4 regions of the Variovorax sp. LjRoot175 genome follow, and region 2 is predicted to be linked to each of the others. Evidence: predicted binding sites of a transcription regulator. Region 2 holds the regulator's gene; each other region holds the start of a gene.

Region 1 (7,125 bases), on a different contig from region 2:
CGTGGTCGAGCGCCATGGTGGCGAGTTCTGGTTTCAGCGCGAGCGCGCGTTGCAAACGACTTTCTTTCGCTTCCTGCTCCCGCTCGCTCCACCCCAGGAACAACTGGAGGCAGCCGCGGTGCTGCGCAGCGAAAGCCGCCCCGAGTACTACGACTTCGACCTGTTCCAGCCCGGCATTCAGGCGCGCGAGCTCGACGAGCGTCGCCTGGTGGACCTGGCCTACACGGTGTTCGACACCGAGACCACCGGGCTCGATCCGTCGCAGGGCGACGAGATCATCCAGATCGGCGCGGCGCGCATCGTCAACGGCAAGCTGCTGCGGCAGGAGAGCTTCGAGCAGCTCATCGACCCCGGTCGAAGTATCCCGGCCGCCGGCATTCCCATACACGGCATCACGCCGGCGATGGTCGCCGGCCAGCCGGGCATCGCCGAGATCCTGCCGATCTTCCACGCCTTCGCCAACGACACCGTCCTGGTGGCACACAACGCCGCGTTCGACATGCGCTTCCTGCAGCTGAAGGAAGCATCTACCGGCGTGCGTTTCGATCAGCCGGTGCTCGACACGCTGCTGTTGTCCGCGGTGGCAAGCCCGCACCAGGCGTCGCACGAGCTGGAAGCCATTGCCGAGCGCTTCGGCATCGCGGTGCTGGGCCGCCACACCGCCCTGGGCGATGCGATCCTGACGGCGGAGGTGTTCCTTCGCCTGATCCCTTTGCTGGCGGACAAGGGAGTCCACACGCTGGGCCAGGCGCGCGAGGCGGCGCAGCGCACCTGGTACGCGCGTTTGAAGTACTGAGGCTGGACATGCGGGACCCGGTTCCAGCGCACGGCGCGAAGCCTGTTTGACGCAGCGCAACTCATGACCGCCGCCGCGGCGATAAAACCGTTGTCGCCGCTACCACCCGGAGACCCCGATGCGCCAAACCAAGGATGTCGTATTCCTCAGCGCCGTGAGAAACACCAGGCCAGCGGCTGAGTGTCACGATGCGCCGTCAGAGATCGCGACGGCCCCGGGGCCGAGCCGGCCCGGGCGTTCGCGCAAGCACGCGCAGGTGCTGGACGCCATCTACCAGGCGGCCATCGAGGAGTTCGCGAGCGAGGGCCTGGCCGGCGCGACGACCCAGGCGATCGCCGACAAGGCCGGGCTGTCCAAAGCGCAGCTGTACTACTACATCGAGAGCAAGGAAGCCCTCTACCGCCAGGTACTCAAGGACATCGTCAACGACATGATCGGCGTCTTCATCTTCAGCGGCGAGGACTTCGGACCGCGCGAGATGCTGACCGGACTCATCCGTCGCAAGATGCTGTTCTCCTTCGAGCACCCGCTGCGCTCGCGGATTCTCGCCGCCGAGGTGATGCGCGGCGCGCCGGTGCTCAAGACGATGACGGACACAAGCAGGCAGTGCATCCACCGAGCCACGCTGATGATCCAGGACTGGATCAACCGGGGCTTTATGGACCAGGCCGACCCGATGCTGTTCCTGTTCCACCTCTGCGCCGTGACCCAGTTCTACGCCGACCACGCGGCGCAGGTGGCGCACTTCAGGAGCGTGCCGCAGCGCGACGAGGAGGACCGGCGCTATCTGGTCGAGCAGGTGACGCAGTTCTTGCTGAAGGCCGCTGGCGTGCGTTAGTCACCATTCGCGCGGCTGGCACGCCGCGTGCGGGCGGCCTGCAAGCCGTAGGCGTTCATTTGAGTACAGGCCTGAAAAAGCTGCGTTCATAGCTGAGGATGCAGCGAGTGTCCTGCGCATACTTGAACGCAGCTTGGCACTCTGGGTCTGTGGCAGACAACGCGCGATATTCCTCGTACGCCGCAAGACTTGGGAACGTGAACATGGCCAGCGCAATGTTGTTCGCGCCTTCCGATGGCAAGAAGTAGCCATGGTGCTGCCCTCCAAACCTTTCGACGAGAGGAATCCAGATCTTTCCTTAGTGCTCGAACTCCTTGAGCTTGAACGGATCGATGACATAGCGCAGGTAGCAGGTGACCATGGTAGTTCCGAGATGCTTAACGTTTGACATGAGGGCTGGCCAGGCCAGTCCGTTCTGTCTGCTTGCGGGCAAACTTTAGCCGACCGCGAGCGGCTGCTCCTGGCCGAGGGCCGTCCTACCGTGCGCCCGGCCAGAAGGGCCAGAGGCTACCAAGGAATACGGGCGGTCGGCCGGACTCTGGCGATGTCGCGAAGGGCAATTGCCCTTGGCCATTCGTGCCGAGCCGGGCCGAGGGCGAAGCCGGGATTAGCAGTTGCCCTTTTTTGCCTGTCCCGGCGGGCATTGCTTCCCGTATCCGCCACCGGGATATCCCGGACCGTCGGGGTAGACAACGCAGCCCCCGAGCATGGCTGTTGCGAGAAGTGCAGCGACTAGCTTCTTCATGGCGTGGTCCTTCTATCGTTGGCATTCGAGCATAGCCGCCGTGCTTCATGGTCTCGCGCCGTCATCGATGGGATCGCCGTGTAGGACTTGGCGACGCGCCCGGACTTCATTTGGCTTGATTGGGGTAGAGGGTCCGAACGTCCGTGGTTGGGCCGGATTCTGCCGCAGCTATGGCTGCTCCAGCGCCGCCCCGCTGGTCCCGAAGTGTTTGGCCGCGAGCTCCTTGGCGCGGCGCAGGCCCTCGTCAGTCAGGTAGACCGACTCTTGCCTGCCGTGGGGCTCCGTGATGAGCCCCTTGTCGTGTAGACCGTCCATGACTGCAAAGTCATACCGCTTCCACACGCGTCCGTTCTCGAACTCGAAGACGCCAAGCAACGCCAGAAGCGCCTCTTCGACCTTGACCATGTCGTATTTCATGTGCTCGCCCCTCAACGTTCAGCACGACGGTGACCCTGTGAAAGGGCCCAACCTCTGATTGGCTGCGCCCACTGCACGACTGCAGTTCGACTTTACGATAGTACTTTGGTCATTCGGCCTTAGCCCATCCAATATGGCCTGCCTTCAATTCCGGAAACCGCACAGAGATGAAAGCAAGCAAGAGTAAGGAAGCCGCGTCCTGGAGTGACGTCAAGGCCAGACTGACCCACTTCGACCACGACGGCCTGGTCGGCTTGGTGCATGACCTGTACACGGCCAACAAGGACAATCAAGTGTTCCTTCACGCCCGTTTCGGGCTGGGCGAAGATGTCCTGGAGCCGTACAAGACCACCATCAACCGTTGGCTCTGGCCCGACATGTTCCGGAACCAGAACGCGTCCGTCGCCGAGGCCAAGAAGCCCATCGCGAATTTCAAGAAGGCCATTGGCCAACCGGCGGGTCTGGCAGAGCTGATGGTCTTCTACTGCGAGCGCGCGTCAGGCTTCAGCGTCGAAGTCGGCCTGCAGGACGAGGGCTACTTCAGTGCGCTGGTGCGAATGTTCGAGCAGGCGTTGCAGACCATTGCGAGACTGCCGGATGCGCAGCGGCCCTTGTTCATGGAACGACTGGATGCTGTGTGTCGCATCAGTCAGAACATCGGCTACGGAGTCGGCGAGGCCATGAGCGACCTGCTGGCCGAATACGACAACATCTCACGACGACGTTGAAGGTCGGCGTCTGGCCGAATTCTGCCGAGGCGACGAGGCTGGCGACTTAGAGCGTCGGTCTCACCTCTCATGTCCCGCATGATGGTTGTCGTCGATAACAAGCCCTCACGCGCGAATCAGCTGCGCTGCCAGGCCACGGCGCGGCGCAGGACCGACCGGCGGCGCATAACCCACACGCGCCCACATCTGCACGGTCCGCTCGGGTAGCGGCACGGCCAGCAGGCGCCGAATGTCGGCGTGGGGTCCGGCCTGCTCGGGATACTCCTGCAGGGCCTGCTGCAGCGGCTGCATCGCCAGGCCCTGCCCGGTCGCGGCGAGCTGCACCCGCGCGTAGGCGCGCCCCGCGTTGACCTGGGTCACCCGGTCGTTGCTCTCGGTCAACATCCAGAGGAAGCCGGGCGTGGACGCGAGCTTCTTGCCGAAGTCCTTGATCTGGCTGGTGGTGGCGAAGGCATCGGACGCCGGCGCCTTGCTGCGATCGAACAGGCCGATGCGCTCGAGCAGCACCACCGTCGGGTCCAGCATCGACAAGCCGTCACGGTGCTTCTCGATCTCGGCGGCGCCGACGCGCAGCACCTTGTACGACTCCAGGATCGTGCGCGGCGTGCTCAGCTCGATGCGCCAGGCCTCGGCCGCGATGGCGCGATGCTGTTCCAGCGCGTCGGCCCGGTCCGCGCCGACGAAGCCGAAATGCAAGGGGTGCGGCCCCACTGCTTCGGCCATCGCCTTCCAGGCCTCGGCGGGCACCGGCCGCTGCAGGTCGTACACGCTGCGGTTGGTGCGGCGCGCGAGGATCTGCGCGAACAGCGGGTCCTTGCGCGTGGCCGCATCGGGCATCAGGCGGACGCGCGCCACCGGTCGCTGATCGAGCTTCTCCGGGCCGAACGCACCCTCGGGAAACAGGGTGATGTCGGCACGCAGCCCGCGCTCGCGCGCCGCGATGTCGAGCAGCTCCAGGAAGGTGCCGTGGCTCATCATGATCTGGCGCGAGAACGGGTCGGTCTCGGGCAGCAGCCGGCCAAGGTCGCAGCGCAGCACGATCTCGTCCGGTGTGCGCAGATCCACCAGCCAGGACTGCAGGTTGTGCGAGTGCGGCGCCAGGATCGCGTAGCCGAGGATCCAGCGGCGCGGGTCGGCCTCCGGCCCCGGCCCTTGCCACGGCTCGATGGCCGCAGCGGGCATCTGCTGGCTGCAGCCGGCGAGTGCCGCCGTCGCCGCAGCGAAGACGAAGCCGCCTCCCGCAACCCGAATGAACTTGCGACGATCCATTGCGACTCCTGAGGCCACCTGCCGGGTGACTGTGCATGGGATGCTGCGAATCTTGATGTCCAAGTACGCAGGTGGCAAGCGCACCGCGCGGCGCGCTTGAGCAAGCTCAAGGTAGGGCACCTCGGCGCCGGGTGGAGGAGCTCGGAGCTGAAGGCCGCTGGCGTGCGCCAAGTCGGTACTGCGCGGCTGCACGTGCAACGTGATCCGTTTTGCAGCAGTTGCTCCTCTACGGCACAGCCGCCCGCTGGAGCAACGACGACGCGCCGCGCGAGGCTGGCGGAAAAACTCCATGCCTGACAACGGCTTGCGTCGTCCGCGATGACGCCGCCGCGGCGTGGCCCGCGCTTTGCACTGAGTCGCTCCGCGGGCCGCGTCGCGTCCCGCCATCCGTTTTTTCAACCACCCGACAGGAGACGACTCATGGACATGGCAGAAATGACCCACCTCGACATTGCGAACCCGTACAAGAAGCAATACGGCAACTACATCGGCGGCGAGTGGGTTGCACCGATCGACGGCCAGTACTTCGACAACCTGACACCGATCACCGGCCAGGCCTTCACCAGCATCCCGCGCTCGAACGCGAAGGACATCGAAGCCGCGCTCGATGCTGCGCACAAGGCGAAGGCGGCCTGGGGCTGCACGTCGCCCACCGAACGGGCCAACGTCCTGCTCAAGATCGCCGATCGCATGGAGCAGAACCTGAAGACGCTTGCCGTGGCCGAGACGATCGACAACGGCAAGCCGCTGCGCGAGACGATGGCGGCCGACATGCCGCTGGCCATCGACCACTTCCGCTATTTCGCCAGCTGCATCCGCGCGCAGGAAGGCGGCATCAGCGAGATCGATCACGACACCTATGCCTACCACTTCCATGAGCCGCTGGGCGTGGTCGGGCAGATCATTCCGTGGAACTTCCCGATCCTCATGGCGGTGTGGAAGCTGGCCCCCGCGCTGGCCGCAGGCAACTGCGTGGTGCTCAAGCCGGCCGAACAGACGCCCGCCTCGATCCTGGTGCTGATGGAGCTGATCGGCGACCTGCTGCCGCCCGGCGTGCTCAACGTGGTCAACGGCTTCGGGCTGGAGGCGGGCAAGCCGCTGGCGTCGAGCAAGCGCATCGCGAAGATCGCCTTCACGGGCGAAACCACCACCGGCCGGCTGATCATGCAGTACGCGAGCCAGAACATCATCCCCGTGACCCTGGAGCTGGGGGGCAAGTCGCCCAACATCTTCTTCGAGGACGTCATGGCGGCGGACGACGCCTTCTTCGACAAGGCGCTCGAGGGCTTCGCGATGTTCGCGCTGAACCAGGGCGAGGTCTGCACCTGCCCGAGCCGGGCGCTGGTGCAGGAGTCGATCTACGAGCGCTTCATCGAGCGCGCGATCAAGCGGGTCGAGGCCATCAAGCAGGGCCATCCGCTGGACCCGTCCACCATGATCGGCGCGCAGGCCTCGCAGGAGCAGATGGAGAAGATCCTGTCGTACATCGATCTGGGCAAGCAGGAAGGCGCGCAATGCCTGATCGGTGGCGAACGCAATACGCAGGTCGGTGAACTCGGCGCTGGCTACTACGTCAAGCCCACGGTCTTCAAGGGCCACAACAAGATGCGCATCTTCCAGGAAGAAATCTTCGGCCCGGTGCTGTCGGTGACGACCTTCAAGACGGAAGAAGAGGCGCTGGAGATCGCCAACGACACGCTCTACGGACTGGGCGCCGGCGTGTGGACCCGCGATGGCGCGCGTGCCTTCCGCATGGGCCGCGGCATCCAGGCGGGACGCGTGTGGACCAATTGCTATCACGCCTATCCGGCCCATGCGGCCTTCGGCGGCTACAAGCAGTCGGGCATCGGCCGCGAGAACCACAAGATGATGCTGGACCACTATCAGCAGACCAAGAACCTGCTGGTGAGCTACAGCCAGAACAAGCTGGGATTCTTCTGAAGATGCCCGAAGACGGCGTCAGCCGCGTGTCCGCCACGCCGGCCGCGCAGGCGCTCATCGAGCGCCTGCGCGCCGTGCACGGCCCGCTGATGTTCCACCAGTCCGGCGGCTGCTGCGACGGCAGCGCACCGATGTGCTTCGCCGCCGGCGAGTTCGTCACGGGCGATTCGGACGTCTGCCTGGGCGAGATCGCGGGCACGCCGTTCTACACGAGCCGGGCCCAGTTCGCGTATTGGGAGCATACGCATCTCATCATCGATGCGGTGGCGGGCAACGGCGGCATGTTCTCGCTCGAGCGGCCGACCGGCCTGCGCTTTCTCACGCGTTCGCGCCTGTACGACGACGCGGAATGGAAGGTGCTCGAAGCGCGCGGAAGGCTCTAGCCGCGGCG
Region 2 (7,125 bases):
CCAGGCCACCCCGGCCTTCGCGCAGTGGGTCGATGCCATAGAGATCGCCGGCCCCGGCTTCTTGAACATCCGCCTCAAGACCGCTGCCAAGCAGCAGGTGGTGCGCGAGGTGCTGGCCGCGGGCGAGGCCTTCGGCCGCCAGCCCGCGCGCAGCGATCGCGTGCTGGTCGAGTTCGTCTCCGCCAACCCGACCGGCCCGCTGCATGTGGGCCACGGCCGCCAGGCCGCGCTCGGCGACGCGATCTGCAACCTGCTCGCCTCGCAGGGCGCGCAGGTCTGGCGCGAGTTCTATTACAACGACGCGGGCGTGCAGATCCAGACGCTCGCCACCAGCACCCAGCTGCGCGCCAAGGGCTTCAAGCCCGGCGATGCCGAATGGCCCGAGCAGGCCTACAACGGCGAATACATCGCCGACATCGCCGAAGACTTCAAGGCGAAGAAGACTGTGCGCTCGGACGACCGCGAATACACCGCGAGCGGCGACGTCGACGACATCGACTCGATCCGCCAGTTCGCCGTGGCCTACCTGCGCCACGAGCAGGACTTGGACCTGAAGGCCTTCCAGGTCCGCTTCGACAACTACTACCTCGAATCGAGCCTCTACACCAGCGGCCGGGTCGAGGCGACGGTGAAGCGGCTCATCGAGGCCGGCAAGACCTACGAGCAGGACGGCGCCCTGTGGCTGAAGTCGACCGACTACGGCGACGACAAGGACCGCGTGATGCGCAAGAGCGACGGCAGCTACACCTACTTCGTGCCCGACGTCGCCTATCACATCGCCAAGTGGGAGCGCGGCTTCGGCGAGGTGGTCAACATCCAGGGCACCGACCACCACGGCACGATCGCGCGCGTGCGCGCCGGCCTGCAGGCCGCGAACGTCGGCATCCCGGCCGGCTATCCCGAGTACGTGCTGCACACCATGGTGCGCGTGATGCGCGGCGGCGAAGAGGTCAAGATCAGCAAGCGCGCCGGCAGCTACGTGACGCTGCGCGACCTGATCGAGTGGACCAGCACCGACGCCGTGCGCTTCTTCCTCCTGAGCCGCAAGCCCGACACCGAATACACCTTCGACATCGACCTCGCGCTGGCGCAGAACAACGACAACCCGGTCTACTACGTGCAGTACGCGCATGCGCGCATCTGCTCGGTGCTGGCGGCCTGGGGCGGCGATGCGGCCGCGCTGGCGGATGTCGAGCTCGCGCCGCTGCAAAGCCCGGCCGCGCAGGCGCTGCTGCTGCTGCTGGCCAGGTACCCCGACATGCTCGCGGCCGCGGCCAAGGATTTTGCGCCGCACGACGTCACCTTCTACCTGCGCGAACTGGCTGCCTGCTACCACAGCTACTACGACGCCGAGCGCATCCTGGTGGACGAGGAGCCGGTCAAGCGGGCCCGCCTGTCGCTGGTCGCGGCCACCGCGCAGGTGCTGCACAATGGGCTGGCAATTCTCGGCGTGAGCGCGCCGCGCAAGATGTGATTTCGAACCATGACTAAAAGACAGAGCGGCAACATTGTCATCGGGCTGATCGTCGGCCTGGTGCTGGGGCTGGGCGTGGCGCTGGGCATCGCGGTCTATGTGACCAAGGTGCCGATCCCCTTCATGACCAAGACCCAGCGCGGCGGCCCCGAGCAAGACGAAGCCGAGGCGCGCAAGAACCGCGACTGGGACCCCAACGGCCCGCTCGCCGGCAAGGCAGGCGCCGCCCGCCCGCAGGCACCCGCGACGCCCGCACCGCCCCAGCCCGCCACGGCGGGGGCGCCCACGCCGCCGACCGCGCCGGCGCCCGTGGTGGTGCCACCCGGCGCGCAGCAGCAACAACCACAGCGCGCCGGACGGCCGCCCCTGCCGGCCGAAGCCAACGCGGTGCCGCCATCGAACGACCCGATCGGCGATCTCGCGCGGGCACGTTCGGGCGCCAGCCCCGGCGCCACCACCGCCGCCGCGGCGCCCAGCGCCAGCACCGATCCTTTCATGTATTTCGTCCAGGCCGGCGCCTTCCGCACCCCCGAGGACGCCGAGGCGCAGCGCGCCAAGCTTTCGCTGATGGGCGTGGAAGCGCGCATCACCGAGCGCGAGCAGGCCGGCCGCACCGTCTACCGCGTGCGCGCGGGGCCTTTCAACAAGAAGGAAGATGCGGACCGGCTCAAGGAGCGGCTCGACGGCGGTGGCCTCGAATCTGCATTGGTGCGCGTCCAGCGCTGAGCCTTCATCCATACTCAAGCTCGCCGGTCCGGGAACTCCGGGCCAGCCGCGGGCTCTGTCAGCCGCACAGGAGAACTTCTTAATATGAAACGTCGTGACTTTTCGCTGGCCGCCACTTCGCTGGGGCTTCTTCCCCTCGCCTCACCTTCGCACGCCCAGGCGCTCGCGCCCAAGGCGGGCACCGACTACGCCGTGCTCGACAAGCGCGTGCCGGTCGACGCGCCGGCCGGCAAGATCGAGGTGATCGAGTTCTTCTGGTACAGCTGCCCGCATTGCAACGCCTTCGAGCCGACGCTCGAGACCTGGATCAAGAAGCTGCCCGCCCACGTGTCTTTCAAGCGCGTGCCGGTCGCCTTCCAGCCCAGCTTCCAGCCGCAGCAGCGGCTCTACTACGCGCTGGAAGCGATGGGCAAGGTCGACGAATACCAGCGCAAGGTGTTCGCCGCGATCCATCAGCAGCGCCAGAACCTCTCGGGCGAGCAGCAGATCATCGACTGGGCCGCGGCCAACGGCCTCGACAAGGCCAAGTTCACCGAGAACTTCAAGTCCTTCAGCGTGGCGAGCAAGATCCAGCGCGCCAAGCAGCTGCAGGATGCTTACCAAGTGGCCGGCGTGCCCGCGATGGGCATCGCGGGCAGGTGGTATACGGACGGCGAACTCGCGCGCAGCATGGACCGCGCGCTGCAGGTCACTGACTTCCTGGTCGGCGAAGCGCGCAAGAGCGCGTAAAAAAGCGCCTCCCGCCGCTCGTCGCGGCAACCAGCAGGAAGCCCGCTTCGGCGGGCTTTTTCATCCGCCGGCGGAAACCGGATCCATGAGGCCGCATACAATCGCCCAGCAAGTTTCGTGCCTTTTATGACATCGTTACATTCCTCCTCCGTTTCTCGCCACCTTTGTCGCGCTTTCGTATTCGCCTTGGGCGTGGCCGGCTTCGTGTCGGCGGCGCAGGCCGAGAAGGCGGACCGCACCAAGCCGATGAACATCGAGGCCGACGCCATGCGCTACGACGACCTCAAGCAGACCAGCGTCTTCACCGGCAACGTGGTGGTGACCAAGGGCACCATCATCATCCGCGGCATCCGCATCGACGTGCGGCAGGATCCCGAGGGCTACCAGTACGGCATCGTCACGGCCGCGCCCGGCAAGCTGGCCTATTTCAAGCAGAAGCGCGACGCCGGCCCCGACGAGTGGATCGAGGGCGAGTCGGAAGTCATCGAGTACGACAGCCGCGCCGACAACGTGAAGTTCATCCGCCGTGCGGTGATGCGTCGCCTGGTCGGCGCGACACCCAACGACGAAAGCAGCGGACCCTTGATCGTCTACGACCAGAGCAACGACACCTTCACCGTCAACGGCTCGCCGCTGCCGCCCAATGCGGGCGTGGCGACCCAGCCCGGCGGCCGCGTCAAGGCCATCCTCACGCCCAAGGCGGCCGCCTCCGCGCCCGCTGCCGGGTCCGCCAGGCCGGCGGCGCCGGCCGCCTCCGCGCCGGCGTCCGGAACGGGCCTGCGCTCGACCACCACGCTCGGCGGAGAGCAGCGCAAGTGAGCGGCGGCAACGAAGTCCTGGGCAGCCGCCTCGAGGCGCGCGGCCTGCAGAAGAGCTACGGCAGCCGCAAGGTCGTCAAGGACGTCTCGCTCGGCGTGCAAAAGGGCGAGGTGGTCGGCCTGCTGGGGCCCAACGGCGCGGGCAAGACCACCTCCTTCTACATGATCGTCGGGCTGGTGCGGGCGGATGCGGGCGAAATCAGCATCGACGGCGAACCGATCGCGCACATGCCGATCCACCGCCGCGCCCGCATGGGCTTGAGCTACCTGCCGCAGGAAGCTTCGATCTTCCGCAAGCTCACGGTCGAGGAGAACGTGCGCGCCGTGCTCGAGCTGCAGCGCGAACTCGACGACGCGGGCCGGCCGGTGCCGCTGTCGAAGCAGCGCATCGAGGAACGCCTCGGCGAACTGCTGCACGACCTGCGCGTCGACCATCTGCGCGATTCGCCCGCGCTGGCGCTGTCGGGCGGCGAGCGCCGCCGCGTCGAGATCGCGCGGGCGCTGGCCACGCAGCCGCGCTTCATCCTGCTGGACGAGCCCTTCGCCGGCATCGATCCGATCGCGGTGATCGAGATCCAGCGGATCATCAGTTTCCTGAAGGAACGCGGCATCGGCGTGCTCATCACCGACCACAACGTGCGCGAGACGCTGGGCATCTGCGATCACGCCTTCATCATCAGCGACGGGCATGTGCTGGCACAAGGCACGCCTTCGGAGATCGTCGACAACGCCGAGGTACGACGCGTGTACCTGGGCGAGCATTTCCGGATGTAGGGGACCGTACTTCGATGAAGCAAGGGCTCTCGCTTCGCGTTTCCCAGCACCTGGCGCTCACGCCGCAGCTCCAGCAGTCGATCCGGCTGCTGCAGCTCTCCACGCTCGAATTGAGCCAGGAAGTGGAGCAGATGCTCGACGAGAACCCGTTCCTCGAACGCACGGCCGAAGAGGCGCCGCGCGAGGAGTTCGGTCTCGAGGCGGCCGATGCGCCGGTGCGCGACGAAGACCGCCAGGCCGAGGGCGAGGCTGACTTCGTCCCCGGCCCGGCCGCGGCGCCGGCCGAGGTGGCGGTCGCCGCCAACGGCGATGCCGAAGCGGCTGCGCCCGCCGACAGCGAACCCGACTGGGAGGGCGACGGTACGGTCGACCTCGCGCCCGACGACAGCGAATGGGGCGGCGATGCGCCCGCGCGCGCCAACAACCTCGGCGACGACGAGCGCACCGATGCGACCGAGCTCGCGCGCAGCCAGGAATCGCTGCAGTCCTTCTTGCACCGGCAGGCGCTGTCGCTGCGCCTGGACGAGAACGACTGCGCCGCGCTGCGCTTCCTGATCGAATCGCTCAACGACGACGGCTACCTCGAGGATTCGCTGCCGGCGCTGGCCTCGGGCCTCGCGGGCGACGACAACGACCAGTTCGACGAACTGGTGCATCACTTCCAGGTCGCGCTGGGCCTGCTGCAGAGTTTGGAGCCGGCCGGCGTCGGCGCCCGCAGCCTCGGCGAATGCCTGACCATCCAGCTGCGCCAGCTGGCGAGCGCCAAGGAGAGCGAGGAGGAGGCCCAGGTGCGCAAGACCGCCATCGCGATCTGCAAGCAGCCGATGGAGCTGCTCGCGCGGCGCGACTTCAAGCGCCTGGCCACGCTCACGCGCAGCAACGAAGACGAGGTGCGCGCCGCACTGCAGCTGATCGCCAGGCTCGAGCCCAAGCCGGGGCGCCGCTTCGTCGACGTCGAGCGCAACATCGTCGTGCCCGACGTGATCGTCACGCGCATCGGCCACGGCACCAACGCGAAGTTCCGCGTCATGCTCAATCCCGAGGTCATGCCGCGGCTGCGCGTGCACGACATCTATGCCGGCGCGCTCAAGCAGCACAAGGGCGAGGGCAGCCAGGCGCTGTCGCAGCGGCTGCAGGAAGCGCGCTGGTTCATCAAGAACATCCAGCAGCGCTTCGACACCATCCTCAGGGTCTCCAACGCGATCGTCGAGCGGCAGAAGAGCTACTTCGTGCACGGCGAGCTCGCGATGCGGCCGCTGGTGCTGCGCGAGATCGCCGACGAGCTGGGCCTGCACGAATCCACCATCAGCCGCGTGACCACCGCCAAGTACATGGCCACGCCCTATGGCACCGTCGAGCTCAAGTACTTCTTCGGCTCGGCGCTCGGCACCGAAACCGGCGGCAACGCCTCCAGCACCGCGGTGCGCGCGCTGATCAAGCAGTTCGTGAGCGCCGAGGACGTGAGGAAGCCGCTGTCCGACAGCCAGGTGTCCGAGATGCTCAAGGAGCAGGGCATCGAGTGCGCGCGCCGCACGGTGGCCAAGTACCGCGAGGCACTGCGCATCGCGCCTGCGAACCTGCGCAAGGCACTCTAGCGATGAGTCGCCGTCCGAGTCCGCTCCCAAGCTGGATTCGCCTCGGCCTGGTCTTGATGGCGGTGCTTCTTCTCGCCAGCGGCTGCGCGATGCTGCCGGCCGAATTCGAGCGCACGCCGTCCAAGGCGATGCCCTTGTCCACCGGCACCGTGCTGGGCCGCATCGCCAAGGCCTCGCAGCCGGATGCGGACTTGAGCGGCTTCCGGCTCATGCCCAGCGGCGACTTCGCGCTCAACACGCGGCTCGAGCTCGCGCGCCGCGCCGAGCGCACGCTCGACGTCCAGTACTACCAGATCGACAACGACGAGACCGGCCGCTACCTGCTGCGCACACTGCGCGACGCGGCCCAGCGCGGCGTGCGCGTGCGGCTCCTGATGGACGATCTCTACACCGCGGGCGAGGACGAGCTGCTGCTCGCGCTGGCCGCCACACCCAACCTCGAGCTGCGGCTCTTCAACCCGTTTCCGGCCGGGCGCGGCAGCATGCTCAGGCGCTTCTCGGCCTCGCTCTTCGACTTCAGCCGCGTCAACCGGCGCATGCACAACAAGCTCTTCATCGCCGACGGCGCGATGGCGGTGGCCGGCGGGCGCAACATCGGCAACCCGTACTTCACGCAGACGGCCGGCGCGAACTTCATCGACCTCGACACCTTCGTCGCCGGCGCCCTGATCCCGCGCCTTTCCAGCCTGTTCGACCTGTACTGGAACAGCGAGCACGTGCGGCCGATCGAAACCGTGGTCGCGCCCACGCTCGCGCGGGAGGAACGGCAGCGGCGCTTCGAGGAGCTGACTGCCCCGGCCACCACCCCGGCACCACGTCCGCCGGCGCCCAATGACCTGCTGGGCTACAGCCCGATCGTCGAGAACCTCAACGCCGGCAAGCTCGACCTCATCTGGACCACCGCCGAGGCGTATGCCGATTCGCCCGAGCGCGTGATCGGCAAACAGGTCACTTACGGCGGCGTGCCGCTGCTCGACGTCGACAGCGTGCGCTACAACGTGGTCGAGCA
Region 3 (6,976 bases), on a different contig from region 2:
TGCTGGAAGATCTGACGCAGCCGGCCGCTGGCCGCGATTTCGTTCACCGTGCGCTGCAGCGCCTGCGCCAGCTCGGTGGCATCACGCTTGACGGCCATGCCGACGGCCCATCCGTCGCGCGGCGCCCGCGGCGAAGGCATCGGCGCGATGGCGAAGCGCGGGTCGCCGCGCAGCACCGACTCCATCTCCGACGCCAGTCCTGCGGCCACCGCCACCTCGCCGCGCAACAGCGCGTGCGCCGTCTCTGCGCCGTCCTTCCATTGCGTGATCAACTGGTTGCGGTAGGCGCCGCCATCGGCGCCGATCAGCAACCAGCCCGCGAGCGACTGGCCAGGCACCGCCACCTTGTCGGCGCCCAACTGGGACAGCGTCTCGAGCCGCGGCACGCGCTCGAGCTGGCGTGCCATCACGACCCGATCGCGGTAGTACGGCGCGAAGATGCTGACCTGCGGGTTGCCTTCCATCAGCGGCCGGTCGACCGGCACGTGCAGCAACACGTCGGCTGGGCCGTAGCCGAGGTAGTGGCCGCGCCACACCATGTTGCGCAAGTCGTCGTTCATGTTCTCGTCGGCATGGAACGGCAGCAGCGAGAGCCTGACGCCCAGCGATTCGGCCAGGGCGCGCGCCAGCTCCACGTCGATGCCCTGGCCGCCGACGTGGAACGGCGGCATGTCGTGGTAGAGGCCGACCGTCAGCGTGCCGCGCTCGCGCACGCGCTCCAGTGGCGTCGCCCGCAGGTGCAGCGGCGCACATGCCAGGGCTGCGGCGCCGGACGCGCCCAGCCAGCGCAGGCAATCGCGACGGCTCGGTGTCTTGGGTGTCATGGACCCTCCCCGCCTAGAACGGCTTGTCACGGCGCGTTTCGAGGTAGGCCTTGATCGCCCAGATGGCTTCCTGGTTCATGACCCCTTCGAACGGCGGCATGTACACCGCGCCGTTGCGGGAACGTCCCTGGCGAACGGTCGTGAGATAGAACTCGTCGATCTCCTTCACGCAGGCGGCCTTCTTGGCGCTGTCCTTGAGCGCTGCGCATTCGTTGTCGATCTTGCGCAGGTCGGGCGCGATGCCGCCGGAGATCGCTTCCAGCCCATGGCAGCGGGCGCAGTTCTGGTTGTAGGCCGACGTGCCGATCTTGACGGCGGCGTCGTTGGCCCGGAACGGGTTCTCGGGACGCCATTCCTGGCCGAGCTTCGGAAGCGCCGAAGTGTCGACCGCCTGCGGCGTCACGTCGCCGTGCGCCCATACGGCGGGGCTTGCGGCGCAGGCGGCGATGGCCAGCAGCCAGGCGCCGTGGCGCATGGCCATGCGCCCGCGCCGGCGGCTGGGTGGGGTGGGTGCGGCCGGCAGATTTCCGTTTCGCTTCATGTCAGGTCTCCGTCATGGTCGTGTTGAAAGATGAGCTCGGTCTGCAAACGCCGTGCCACGCGCCGGTGTTGCAGGCGGGAACACAAATTGCCTGTGATCGATCGCCCAGTTGCTCCAGATCAAGCCGCACGTGCGGCACTGCGGCATCCTTGCCACTTTGGCCGGCCTGCTTTGCAACAGACCCGGAGAGCTGTGCCAAAACGCAGCAGTGCCACGCAGCTGGTGATAACGGCCCGGCGCGCGGTGATTCGACGGAGACAACCTGCCTCGGCAGGCGCAGAGGAGACACAAGGATGTCCGCAACTCATCGTGCCTTGGTCACGAACGCCAAGACCTGGACGACTCCGTCGGCATTGCCCTTCGTGCGGCAGGCCGCGCGCACGGAGCTGATCGAGCAGTCGCATCAGCGCTGCGCCGCACTAGGGTTGACCCGCATCGAGCGCCCCGACTTCGAACCCCTGATGCGCAGCGACCTCAGCGTGGCGCGAGAGCGCAACCAGCGCCTGTTCACGCACGCGGCGCCGGTGATGGAGATGCTGTTCGAGCAGATCGTCAACACCGAGAGCATGATCGTGCTGGCCGATGCCCAGGGAACGATCCTGCACTCGGTCGGGGACGACAAGTTTCTCGAACGCGCCGGCAAAGTGGCACTGTCGCCGGGCGTCAGCTGGGCCGAGCATTCGAAAGGCACCAACGCCATCGGCACGGCGCTGTTCGAGGAGTCGCCCACGGTCGTTCACGGCGGCGAGCACTTCATCCATGCGAACAGCTTCCTCACCTGTTCAGCGGCCCCGATCTTCGATCCGCGCGGCAACATGCTCGGCGTGCTCGACGTCACCGGCGACCAGCGTTCATATCACCAGCACACCATGGGGCTGGTGCGCATGTCGGCGCGCATGATCGAGAACCAGTGGTTGTCGGACGACTTCGGCAACCGGCTTCGGCTGCACCTGCACAGCCGCGTCGAATTCATCGGCACCTTGCTCGAAGGCATCATCGTCGTCGGCGCCGATGGCAAGATCCTCGGCGCAAATCGCAGCGCGCTGGACCAGCTCGACATGAGCAGCGCGGCGCTGCGAATGCAGAGCCTGACCAGCCTGTTCGGCACCACCGTCCCGGCCATGTTCGACCATCTCCGGGCACCGCTGTCGACGCCGATGTGCCTGAGCCTTTCGAACGGCCGGCAGTTCTATGTCAAGGCCCGCTTCAATGGCACGCCGCGCTCGATGATGGCCGGCCTGGGCGGCGACGAACCGGCATCGCAGGCCGTCACGGCCCGCGAAGCCGTGCCGGTCGACGCGAACCCGCCGCCCCATCCGGCCAACGCCGCGGCCGCGCCACCGAGCGCTTTCTCGGGCCTGCACTACCTGAAGACCGGCGATATGCAGATCGAGGCGATGGTGCAGAAGGTGCAGCGCGTCCTGAACCGCGACATCCCGCTCCTGATCCTCGGGGAAACCGGCACCGGCAAGGAGTTGCTCGCGCGCGCGGTGCACCAGGACTCGAACCGTTCCAGGCAGGCCTTCGTGGCCGTGAACTGCGCCTCCATTCCCGAGTCCCTGATCGAGGCCGAGCTGTTCGGCTATGAAGACGGCGCGTTCACCGGCGCGCGCCGCAAGGGCGCATGCGGGCGCATCGTGCAAGCCAACGGCGGCACACTGTTCCTCGATGAGATCGGCGACATGCCGCTCGCCCTGCAGGCGCGGCTGCTGCGCGTTCTCCAGGAGCGCTGCGTGATGCCGCTGGGCAGCCAGAAGTCGATTCCGGTGGACATCGCCGTGATCGGGGCGACCCACCGCAACTTGCGCGAGATGATCGAGGCCGGCACGTTCCGCGAAGACCTGTACTACCGCTTGAACGGGCTGGTCGTGCGCCTGCCGGCGCTGCGCGAGCGCAGCGATCTCGGCGTCGTGGCACGCCGCATCCTGCTGACCGAGTGCCCACATGGCACGCCGGAGATCAGCTCGCACGTGTCGGCGCTGTTCAGCCGCTACGCATGGCCCGGCAACATCCGTCAGCTCGCGAACGTGCTGCGCACGGCCGCCGTGATGGCGGCCGGCGCGCCGCAGATCACCGAGCATCATCTGTCGGACGACTTCCTCGAGGACGTGCAGCGGGTTCGCTCGTCCATTCCCGCAGCCGCCCCGGCCATCACAGCCCCGGCGGCGAGCATGCCGCTTGACATGCCCGCGCCGGCGTCCGTGGACCGACCCGCCGAGCCGACCGTCGTCGCCCCGCCGGCCGAGACCGCCTACGACGGCACGTCGTCACTCACGCTCGGAGAAGCCGAGATCGAGATGATTCGCGCGGCCCTTGCGGCGGCGAACGGCAACATCTCCATTGCGTCGAAGCGACTGGGCATCAGCCGCAACACCATCTACCGCAAGCTGCGCTGGGGCAAGGGCGGCTGAACACCCGGGCACGGGAAATCCCTGTGCCATCGCTGCGCGCCACTGTCCCCGGATGGAGCAGTCGCAACACAGCATTCCCCTTGCTTGCCCTTCGATGTCGCGCAGAGCCGGCCGCGCACGCCTGCGCCTAGGGGCAAGCACCAGTTTTTTGGGCCAGCGTGCCACAGGCATGCGTCTTGCGGCACGGCGTGTGTCCTCACGGCAATCCTGCCCGGACTTTGGATGGCAACCCCAAGGAGACTCTCATGCAATGGTCGCAACCCGCATTCGAAGACATGCGCTTCGGTTTCGAAATCACGATGTACATCTCGAACCGCTGACCCGCTCGACTCAGGCGGCGGCGCATCGCATGCGATGCGCCGCCGCCGGTCACACCAGACACCCTCCCATGAAAATTCTCGTGCTCGGCTCGGGCGCCGGCGGCGGCTTCCCGCAATGGAACTGCAACTGCCGCTTGTGCGCCGGCCAGCGGCAAGGCGAGCTGAGCGCGCGTGCGCGAACGCAGAGCTCAATCGCCGTGTCGGCCGACGGCGAGTCGTGGGTACTGCTCAACGCGTCACCCGACATCGGCCAGCAGATTCGCAGCCATCCGCAGCTCCACCCGCGGCAGGGGCTGCGCGACACGCCGATCAAGGCGGTGGTGCTGATGGACGCCCAGATCGACCACGTCACCGGTCTGCTGGGTCTGCGCGAAGGCCCTTGCATCGACCTCTATGCCACGCCCTGCGTGTTCGAAGACCTCACCACCGGCCTGCCGCTGTTGAACGTGCTCCAGCACTATTGCGGCACGCGCTGGCACATGCTGCCGGTGGCGGGCGACCAGGTGAGCGCCGAGTTCGAGATCGAGGGCTTCGCCTCGCTGCGCTTCACTGCGCTGGCCATCCCGGGCAAGGCGCCGCCGTATTCGCCGCACCGTCGCGAGCAGATGGTGGGCGACAACATCGCACTGCTGATCGAAGACCTGCGCGATGGCAAGCGCCTGTTCTACTCGCCGGGCCTCGCCGAGGTGGGCAACCAGGAGCTGCGCTGGATGAGCAACGCCGACTGCCTTCTGGTCGACGGCACCTTCTGGGAAGAAGACGAAATGCAGCGTGCCGGCCTGAGCGGCAAGACCGCCACCGAGATGGGCCACCTGCCGCAGAGCGCCAGCGCCGTGCGCACCGGCATGGTCGACGTGATGCGGGCCACGCCCGCACGACGCAAGGTGCTCATCCACATCAACAACAGCAACCCGATCCTCGACGAAGGCAGCCCGCAGCGCCGCGTGCTGGAGACGCACGGCATCGAGGTGTCCTACGACGGAATGGAGATCACGCTGTGAATACCGAACTGTTCCAGAGCGCCCCACCGGCGGCCGATCAGGGCGACGCGCACGAACCGTGGAGCGCTTCGGCCTTCGAGGCCAGGCTTCGCGACTGCGAGAAGGACTATCACATCCACCACCCGTTCAACCAGCGCCTGAACCGGGGCGAGCTGCAGCCGTTCCAGATTCGGGGATGGGTGGCGAATCGCTTCTACTACCAGGTCAACATTCCGCAGAAGGATGCGGCGGTGCTGGCCAACTGCGCCGACCGTGCGGAGCGCCGACGCTGGATCGAACGCATCCTCGACCACGACGGCCGCGGCGACTTCGCCGGCAGCAATGCGGGCGGCATCGAGGCCTGGAGCCGGCTCGGCGAGGCCGTCGGCCTGCGCCGCGAGGACCTCTGGTCGCATCGCCATGTGCAGGCAGGTGTGCGCTTCGCCGTCGACGCCTATGTGAACTTCGCGCGCAGCAGGCCATGGGAAGAGGCGGCGATCTCGTCGTTGACCGAGATGTTCGCGCCGAGGATCCACGCCGACCGGCTGGCGGGCTGGCCGACGCTGTACCCATGGATCGAAGCGGACGGCCTCGCCTACTTTCGCCATCGCATCCCGCTCGCCACGCGCGATGTCGAGCACGGGCTCGAAGTGGCGCGGCGCTGGTGCAGCACGCGTGCGCGCCAGGAGCGCGCGATTGCCATCCTGCAGTTCAAGCTGGACATCCTGTGGTCGATGCTCGATGCCATCGAGCGCGCCTACCCCGACGACCTGTCGCTGGAGTCGCAGCCATGAACGCCAGGCCCAACGTGGCAACAATGTTCCGGCTGCAGTTCGAGCCGGCGCAGGACAGCTGGGTGCTGCTCTATCCGGAAGGCATGGTCAGGCTCAACACGCCAGCCGCCGAGATCCTGCGGCGCTGCGACGGTTGCCGCTCGGTGGACCAGATCGTGGCGGAGCTCGAACTCGCGTTCGGACAGCCCGGGCTCGCCGGCGACGTCTGCACGTTTCTCAGCCAGGCCAGGCAGCGCGGATGGCTGCAATAGGGGAGACGATGCAAGCCGCCGCCAACAGCATGACGATCCGGCCTCCCATGTGGCTGCTGGCGGAGCTGACCTACCGCTGCCCGCTGCATTGCGTGTTCTGTTCCAACCCGGTCGACTACGCCCGGCATGACAGCGAGATGGACACCGCGACCTGGAAGCGCGTGCTCGGCGAGGCGCGTGCGCTCGGCGCCGTGCAGCTCGGCTTCTCGGGCGGCGAGCCCCTGCTGCGCGACGACCTCGAAGCGCTGGTCGCACATGCGCGCCAGCTCGGCTTCTATACCAACCTCATCACCTCGGGCGTCGGCCTCACCGAGGCACGCGCGAAGGCACTGAAGTCGGCCGGGCTCGACCACATCCAGCTCTCGTTCCAGGATTCGACGCGCGAACTCAACGACTTCATCAGCTCGACCCGCACCTTCGATCTGAAGTCGAAGGTCGCCGCGATCATCAAGGCGCAGGGATACCCGATGGTGCTGAACTGTGTGATGCACCGTTTCAACCTGCCGCATGTGGGCCGAATCATCGACATGGCCGAGCGCATGGGCGCCGACTACCTCGAACTCGCCAACACCCAGTACTACGGCTGGGCCTGGCAGAACCGCGCGGCCCTGATGCCAACCGTCGACGAGCTGCGCGACGCCGAGGCGGTCGTCATGGTGCACCGCGAGCGCCTCGACGGCCGCATGAAGGTGCTGTGGGTCTCGCCCGACTATGCCGACGCCAAGCCCAAGCCCTGCATGGCCGGCTGGGGCTCGCTGTTCATGGTGGTGGCGCCCGACGGCAGCGCACTGCCATGCCACAGCGCGCGCATGCTGCCCGGCATCGCGTTCCCCGACCTGCGCCATGCCTCGGTGC
Region 4 (7,125 bases), on a different contig from region 2:
GCGCCATGACATAGGTGCCCGGTGCATCGCAAATGGGGGCGTAGCCGAGCTGCGCATGGCCCATGCGCGGCGGCTTGCGCCGCGGTCCGGAGCGATCCGCCAGCCATACTTGCAACGCCGGCCACCAGGAGCCTTCGATCTGCTCGGCGCGAGCCGTGTACCCATCCGGCGGCACATAGGGTGCATTCCTGGCGCGGTGGAGGATCCGATAGTGGCGGTGCGCGTGGCCGGGCTCGCTCAGGATGCCGGCGTTGTGGCCGCCGTCCGTGAGGACGAAGCTGATCTCGGTATCGCACAGCAGGTTCAGCTTGTAGACGGAGCGCCATGGCGCGACATGGTCGGTTCGTGTGCCGACGGCGAAGATCGGTACCTCGATGTCGCCCAGCGAGACCGGATGTCCGTTCACCAGGTACTGGCCACGCGCGAGCGCATTCTCGAGGAACAGGCTGCGCAGGTAGTCGGCGTGCATCCGGTAGGGCATGCGCGTGCCGTCGGCGTTCCAGGCCATGAGATCGGTCATCGGCGCTCGCTCGCCGAGGAGGTAGTTCTGCACCATGGGCGACCAGATGAGGTCGACGGCGCGCAGCAAGTGGAAGGCGCCGGCCATCTGGCTCGAATCCAGATAGCCCTGGCGCGCCATCAGGTCTTCCATGAAGCTGAGCTGGCTCTCGTCGATGAAAAGGCCGAGTTCTCCCGGCTCGGTGAAGTCAGTCTGCGCCGCCAGCAACGTCACGGTGGCCAGGCGATCGTCTTGATCGCGCGCCATGGCCGCCGCGCCGATGGCCAGCAGCGTGCCGCCCAGGCAGTAGCCCACCGCATGCACGCGCTGGCGGGGCACGATGGCGTTGATGGCATCGAGGCCCGCCATCAGGCCCTGCGCCAGGTAGTCATTGATGCCGAGGTCCTGATCTTTCGCATCCGGGTTCTTCCACGAGATCACGAATACGGTGTGGCCCTGGTCGACCAGGTAGCGGATCAGCGAGTTGTGCGGCGACAGGTCGAGGATGTAGTACTTCATGATCCACGCGCTCATGATCAGCACCGGCCCGGCATGGACCGTGGCCGTCGTGGGCGCGTACTGGATCAGTTCCATCAGGCGGTTGCGCAAGACGACCTTGCCGGGGGTGATCGCGACGTCGCGCCCCGGCACGAAGTGCTCGGCCCCCTTTGGCGGGAGGCGCTGGAGGCTCCGCTGCAGATCTTCTGCCCAGTTGCGGGCGCCCTGCATCAGGTTCAGCCCGCCTGTCGCAGCGGTTCTTTGCAGCACCAGCGGATGGGTGGCGGGCCAGTTTGCCGGCGAGCAGATCTCGTGCAACTGCCGCGCCGCGAAGGCGACGACCTGTTCGTGGTGACGCTCGACGCCGGGTACGCCTTCGGTCAGCTGCCGCAGCCACTGGCCGCCTGCGTGGAACGCCTGCCGGTACAGGTTGAAAGGCCATGCACCCCACGAAGGATCTGCGAGGCGGCGGTCGTCCTCGTGCGAATCCGGCGTCGGTGGTCCATGGGCGGGCATGGGTTGGAAGGCCTGGGTCGCGGCCGCAACCGCCTGCGTCAGCGGGCGGATCATGAGCACTTGCGCGCTGCGCGCCGGCTGCGCCGCGAGGTGGATGGCCCAGTCCGACCAGGCCAGCATCAGCGCTGCGGGCGAAAGTCCCTTCGTCAGTTGGGCCAGTCCGGCGTGCAGCGTCCGGTCCAGCGCGTCGACTCTGTCGTCCATCTGAATCCTTGAAGTGATTACCGATCGCGTCGAAGTCTGGGTGCGAGAACGAGTGCGGCGTTTGATCGATGTCAAGGTGCCGCAACATCGATCAATCGAAGATGGTCGCATTTCGTTGGAACGGAAGATCCATGAATATCGGAACCATCCTCGTCCACCTGGACCACACGGAGCGGTGTGCCGCGCGCGTCGAGCTCGCCGCGCGCTTGGGCCGCGCGCACGGCAGCCATCTGGTCGGGCTCGTGCCGACGGGCCTTCTCGATGGCACCGCGCCGATGGATGCGGATCCGATGCGCAGCACCGAATTCATCGCGGCTGCCGCTGACGGCCTGCGCCTGCGTGCGGAGGCGACCGCCCATGTCTTCAGGGACCTGGTGCGTGGGCCAGGGTCGTTGTCGTACGACGTGCGGCTGGTCGACGGCGAGCCCGTGAATGCGATTGTCCATCACGGTCACGCCAGCGATCTGCTCATCGTGGGGCAGGTCGACTACGCCAAGGTAGACCACGACAAGACCGCAGACATGGTGGCGCGTGATCTGCCCGAGCAGGTCGTCTTGCACTCGGGGCGGCCCGTGCTCATCGTTCCTTGCGCCGGTCATTTTCCGGAGGTGGGCAAGAACGTCCTGGTCGCCTGGGACGGCACGCGGGAGGCGGCCATGGCATTGCGCGACGCGCTACCGCTGTTCGCCGAATCGGCGCGGGTCACGCTGGTGTCGTTGCGCAAGGAAGGTGATGCGGAAACGGCCGCCAAGCGCTGCATTTCAGAGACCATCGCCTGGCTTTGGCGGCACGGCGTTGAGGCAAAGGCCGAGCAGTACATGACCACCATCGGCTTCGCGGACACCTTGCTCTCGTGCGCGGTGAGCATGGGCGTGGATCTGATGGTGATGGGCGCCTATGGGCACACCCGCCTGCGGGAACTCGTGCTCGGTGGTGTCACCCGCGAGATCCTTGCACGCATGAACGTGCCGGTCCTGATGGCGCATTGAAGCCAGCGGGGCTGGGGCCGCTGGTGTGCCGTGATGCCACGGTCACGGGCGCCCCGACTGCTCAAGCATGTAGCAATGCCGCGGGAAAACCCGCAGCTCGCCGACCCCATCCGGCACATCGGCAGGCTCACCGAGCCGTTTGCGACATGGCATGGACATTGCCCTCGATCAACGTGGAGGACGCGGCCAACAGGCCGTGTTCGACCCGCGATCAACCCTTGAGGAGACCACCCCATGCAACTGAAACTCTTGACCGTTCTCGTGTCCGCCGCTCTGGCTGCCACGGCGTCCCACGCCGTCGTGACAGACAAGATGATCGATAACGAAGCCACCGCCACCGGCAATGTCCTGACCTGGGGCTTGAACACCCAGGGCCAGCGCTATTCACCGCTCAAGCAGGTGAATGTCGCCACTGTCGGCAAGCTCGCGCCGGTGTGGGCGTTCTCCTTCGGCGGCGAGAAGCAGCGCGGGCAGGAGTCCCAGCCGGTCCTGCACAACGGCAAGATGTTCGTCACCGCGTCGTACTCTCGCCTTTTCGCGCTCGATGCAACCACCGGCCAGAAGCTGTGGAAGTACGAGCACCGGTTGCCCGAAGGCATCATGCCCTGCTGCGATGTCGTCAACCGCGGTGCCGCGCTGTACGGCAACCTGGTGATCTTCGCCACGCTCGACGCGCAACTCGTGGCGCTCGACCAGGACACGGGCAACGTGGTCTGGAAGGAAAAGATCGACGACTACAAGGCCGGCTATTCGGCTACCGCCGCGCCGATCATCGCCAACGGCTTGATCCTCACCGGCGTGTCCGGCGGCGAGTTCGGCGTGGTCGGCCGCGTCGAGGCCCGCAACGCCAAGACCGGACAGCTGGTCTGGACGCGCCCCACCGTCGAGGGTCACATGGGCTACATCTACGACTCCGATGGCAACGCCAAGGAGAACGGCATCTCCGGCACCACCAACCAGAGCTGGCCGGGCGACCTGTGGAAGACCGGTGGCGCAGCCACCTGGCTTGGCGGCACCTACGACAGCAAGACCGGCCTCGCCTATTTCGGCACCGGCAACCCCGCGCCGTGGAACAGCCACCTGCGCCAGGGCGACAACCTGTTCTCCTGCGCCACCGTGGCCATCGACGTGAAGACCGGCCAGATCAAGTGGCACTACCAGGCCACGCCCAACGACAGCTGGGACTTCGACGGCGTGAACGAGTTCGTGACCTTCGACCTGGACGGAAAGCGCGTCGGCGGCAAGGCGGATCGCAACGGCTTCTTCTACGTGAACGACGCGACCACCGGCAAGCTGATCAACGCATTTCCGTTCGTCAGGAAGATCACCTGGGCGAGCAGCATCGACTTGAAGACCGGCCGTCCCAACTTCATCGCCGACAACCGGCCCGGCGACCCGACCGCGAGCGCGGAAGGCAAGAAGGGCAGCCCGGTCTTCGCCGCGCCGGGCTTTCTCGGCGGCAAGAACCAGATGCCGATGGCATACAGCCCCGACACGAAGATGTTCTACGTGCCCGCCAACGAATGGGGCATGGACATCTGGAACGAACCCGTTGCCTACAAGAAGGGCGCAGCCTACCTTGGCGCCGGCTTCACGATCAAGCCGCTCAACGACGACTACATCGGCGCGCTGCGCGCGGTCGATCCGAAGACCGGCAGGATCGTGTGGGAAGTGAAGAACGGCGCGCCGCTGTGGGGCGGTGTGCTGACCACCGGCGGCAACCTCGTGTTCTGGGGCACGCCCGAAGGCTATCTGAAGGCGGCCGATGCCAAGACCGGCAAGGTGGTGTGGCAGTTCCAGACCGGCTCCGGCGTGGTAGCGCCGCCGGTCACCTGGCAGCAGGGCGGCGAGCAGTACGTGAGCGTGGTCTCCGGCTGGGGCGGCGCCGTGCCCCTGTGGGGCGGTGAGGTGGCCAAGAAGGTGAACCTGCTCGAACAGGGCGGGATGGTATGGGTGTTCAAGATTCCCAAGACCACCAGTGCTGCGATCGCGGCGAAGACCAACGTTGTCGGAGACTGAGATGAAAGACACGACGCGGCGCATCTTCATCACTCGAACCCTTGCAAGCGGCTGCGCCATGCTTGCATCCTCAGCCGTCACGCAAGCCGCACCGGCGCGCGTCGACGAGGCCGACGAGACGGCCCAGGCCCTCGGCTACAAGCACGACACCGCCAAGGTGGACAAGAAGCGCTTTCCCAAGCACAGCGCCACGCAGCGTTGCACGAACTGCTCCTTCTTCCAGGGCAGTACCTCCGACGAATGGGGCGGCTGCGCGATGTTCGGGCGCAAGCAGATCGCAGGCCCGGGCTGGTGCAGCGCGTGGGCGCCCAAGCCCGGCTGAAACTTGCCGCGCATTCCTGTTTCTCGTTCGGACCGCAATGAGCACCCGTCGGCGTGCGGGCATCGAAGCGGTCCCTTCGATTGGCTGGCTAATCGTAGAACTTGCCGCCGTACAGAATGCCAACTGCAGATTCGCATACAGGATCTGGTGAGGGCGACCTTTGGTGACCACGCGTGACAGCCGCACCAGCTGTCGCGCACCACCGCATGCCTCCATCACAACCGCAGTGGAGGCCCGGTTGGCAAACCAGGCACGGCCCGTGCATGCGGTGCCAGGTTGACTCGACCCGCTGATGGGCCCCATATGAACGCACCGATTGGACCGACATTGTCCGCGCGACCTTCGAGGACCACGGCGTTGATGGAGGAAGCGCCGATGGCCGCGCCGGCGTCGCTGCACGCACAGCTGCTGGGCGGAACAGTGGGTCAATCTTGCGCGCCGGCGAGACCGGGGAGCGAACGCCTGTGGGCGGCGGCGCAGTCGGCGTTCGCGCCACTGGCCAGACTCTTCCGTGGCTTCCAGGATCGATGCCACCGCCCTAAGGACGGAGGTGGCATTCGCGCAGGCGGGTACGAACAAACTCGCTTCGGTGCCCATCGATGAACTCAAGCAGGTCTACCTGGCGTGTGACCGCACGGCATCGCGCCAGCTGCTGGACATGGCATCGGCGGCGTATTGCTCGTCCGTCGCCGAAGCGTTTGCAAAGGCGCGCGTTCGACGACAACTTCGATCGGCTACTGGCACGGTGGCGCGCCGAGAAACAAGGCGCAGCGTCTGCGCAGCCCGCTACAGCACCAATAGCGCGCGAAGGTCGTTGACGCTGATAAGCGTCAGGCACGGTAGGGCCCCAAGCAGGCAAGGGCCAGCGGCTGCAGCAGACGTCGCCCAGGCGCTGAGCCATTGGGCCAGCGCAGAACGCGGCAATGCGACGCCAGCCCGCGCGAATCTGCCGGAGGATTGGCCACCCGCGAAGCTGCGCATTCAGTTCGCCGAGGATCACCGGCGGCGGAAGTGCAGCGGCTCGCGACGGTCGCCAGCACCAGGGGCCCTCGCCGCGCATCAGCCCTGGCCGGACCTCAGCCCCAGCTGTTCGACGATGCGCTGCTGCACCGCGAAGGATTCGCGCATGCTGCGGCCATAGTCCGCGCTGCCCAGGTAGGCGATCTCTTGGTCGTACCGGGCCAGCTCTGCAATGTGCCGGGGGTCGAACAATGCCGTCCTGAACGCATCGTGCAGCGTGCGCAGCACGGAGGCCGGCAGGCCGCGCGGACCGGCCAGGCCATAGGGCGACATCGCGACGATGCCGTGACCCAGCTCGTCCAGGGTCGGCACGTCCGGCCAGCGCCGGGTGCGCGCCGCGCCGAAGGTCGCCAGTAAACGCAGCCGGCCCGAGTCAACATAGGGAGCGAAACCGTTGGAGTTGACGCCCGCCATCACCTGGTCCGAGGCCACCGCCACCATCTGCTCGGCGGTTCCCTTGTAGGGAACATGGATGTAGCTCAGACCGTGTCGCGCGAACAAGCCGTCCAGCACGACATGCGGTGTCGTGCCGATGCCGTTGGTGGCGATGCTCAGTTCGCCGGGGTGCGCGGCGGCATGGCCCAGCAGGTCGTCGACGCTGCGCAAGGCGCTCGCCGCAGGCACGACCAGTCCGAAGGTCACGCCGCTGATCTGCAGGATGGGCGTGGTGTCGCGGATAGGATCCCAGGCGACCTTCTGCGTGTGCGGCGCGCGGAACACCGGCTGCGGCATCTGCGCCAGGGTGTAGCCATCCGGCGGCGCCTGCTGCAGCACCGGCATCGCCAGCGTGCCGCCGGCGCCGCCGCGGTTTTCGATCAGGATCCTCTGACCCAGCTGTCGGCCGGCCAAGTCGGCCAGCAGGCGCAGCGTGATGTCGGTGGCACCGCCCGCCGGCCATGGCACCCACAGCGAGATGGGGCGCTGCGGAAACGAGGTATCGCCGCCGGGCTGGGCATAAACCCAGGGCGCGGCGCTCGCTGCCGCTGTGGCCGCTGCACAGAACAGGACGCGACGTCGCGAGATCATGCCGCCCCCCGCTGCGCCAGGGTGCCGAAGCC

What was found. Region 2 encodes sigma-54, which starts transcription at its own class of promoters, with help from an activator protein. Its sites were predicted from a motif close to TGGCANGNAANCTGCTTT; they were not measured.
Region 1: adh (aldehyde dehydrogenase) is a predicted target of sigma-54. The motif match lies at 5,068-5,085, and genes of this name have one in related genera.
Region 3: pedF (cytochrome c-550 PedF) is a predicted target of sigma-54. The motif match lies at 1,503-1,520, and genes of this name have one in related genera.
Region 4: ACSQ89_RS32135 (PQQ-dependent methanol/ethanol family dehydrogenase) is a predicted target of sigma-54. The motif match lies at 2,854-2,871, and genes of this name have one in related genera.

What each region holds. Positions count from the first base shown of each region.
Region 1 covers NZ_CAXURY020000002.1:469,276-476,400, reverse strand. The annotation lists gene ACSQ89_RS32240 (exonuclease domain-containing protein) at 1-796, shown strand, start outside; gene ACSQ89_RS32235 (TetR family transcriptional regulator C-terminal domain-containing protein) at 915-1,634, shown strand; partial or broken gene ACSQ89_RS32230 (NIPSNAP family protein) at 1,690-1,995, opposite strand; gene ACSQ89_RS32225 (DUF6429 family protein) at 2,548-2,796, opposite strand; gene ACSQ89_RS32220 (hypothetical protein) at 2,964-3,524, shown strand; gene ACSQ89_RS32215 (Acg family FMN-binding oxidoreductase) at 3,630-4,793, opposite strand; gene adh (aldehyde dehydrogenase) at 5,214-6,734, shown strand; gene ACSQ89_RS32205 (DUF779 domain-containing protein) at 6,737-7,117, shown strand.
Region 2 covers NZ_CAXURY020000001.1:5,507,583-5,514,707, reverse strand. The annotation lists gene argS (arginine--tRNA ligase) at 1-1,474, shown strand, start outside; gene ACSQ89_RS27345 (SPOR domain-containing protein) at 1,484-2,200, shown strand; gene ACSQ89_RS27340 (thiol:disulfide interchange protein DsbA/DsbL) at 2,285-2,929, shown strand; gene lptA (lipopolysaccharide transport periplasmic protein LptA) at 3,056-3,748, shown strand; gene lptB (LPS export ABC transporter ATP-binding protein) at 3,745-4,521, shown strand; gene ACSQ89_RS27325 (RNA polymerase factor sigma-54) at 4,536-6,116, shown strand; gene ACSQ89_RS27320 (phospholipase D family protein) at 6,119-7,125, shown strand, end outside.
Region 3 covers NZ_CAXURY020000002.1:462,228-469,203, reverse strand. The annotation lists gene ACSQ89_RS32200 (substrate-binding periplasmic protein) at 1-824, opposite strand, end outside; gene pedF (cytochrome c-550 PedF) at 838-1,299, opposite strand; gene ACSQ89_RS32190 (sigma-54-dependent Fis family transcriptional regulator) at 1,659-3,776, shown strand; gene pqqA (pyrroloquinoline quinone precursor peptide PqqA) at 4,022-4,096, shown strand; gene pqqB (pyrroloquinoline quinone biosynthesis protein PqqB) at 4,165-5,097, shown strand; gene pqqC (pyrroloquinoline-quinone synthase PqqC) at 5,106-5,870, shown strand; gene pqqD (pyrroloquinoline quinone biosynthesis peptide chaperone PqqD) at 5,867-6,121, shown strand; gene pqqE (pyrroloquinoline quinone biosynthesis protein PqqE) at 6,130-6,976, shown strand, end outside.
Region 4 covers NZ_CAXURY020000002.1:452,243-459,367, forward strand. The annotation lists gene ACSQ89_RS32125 (PHA/PHB synthase family protein) at 1-1,717, opposite strand, end outside; gene ACSQ89_RS32130 (universal stress protein) at 1,849-2,706, shown strand; gene ACSQ89_RS32135 (PQQ-dependent methanol/ethanol family dehydrogenase) at 2,941-4,725, shown strand; gene ACSQ89_RS32140 (high-potential iron-sulfur protein) at 4,727-5,047, shown strand; gene ACSQ89_RS32145 (tripartite tricarboxylate transporter substrate binding protein) at 6,107-7,093, opposite strand; gene ACSQ89_RS32150 (ABC transporter permease) at 7,090-7,125, opposite strand, start outside.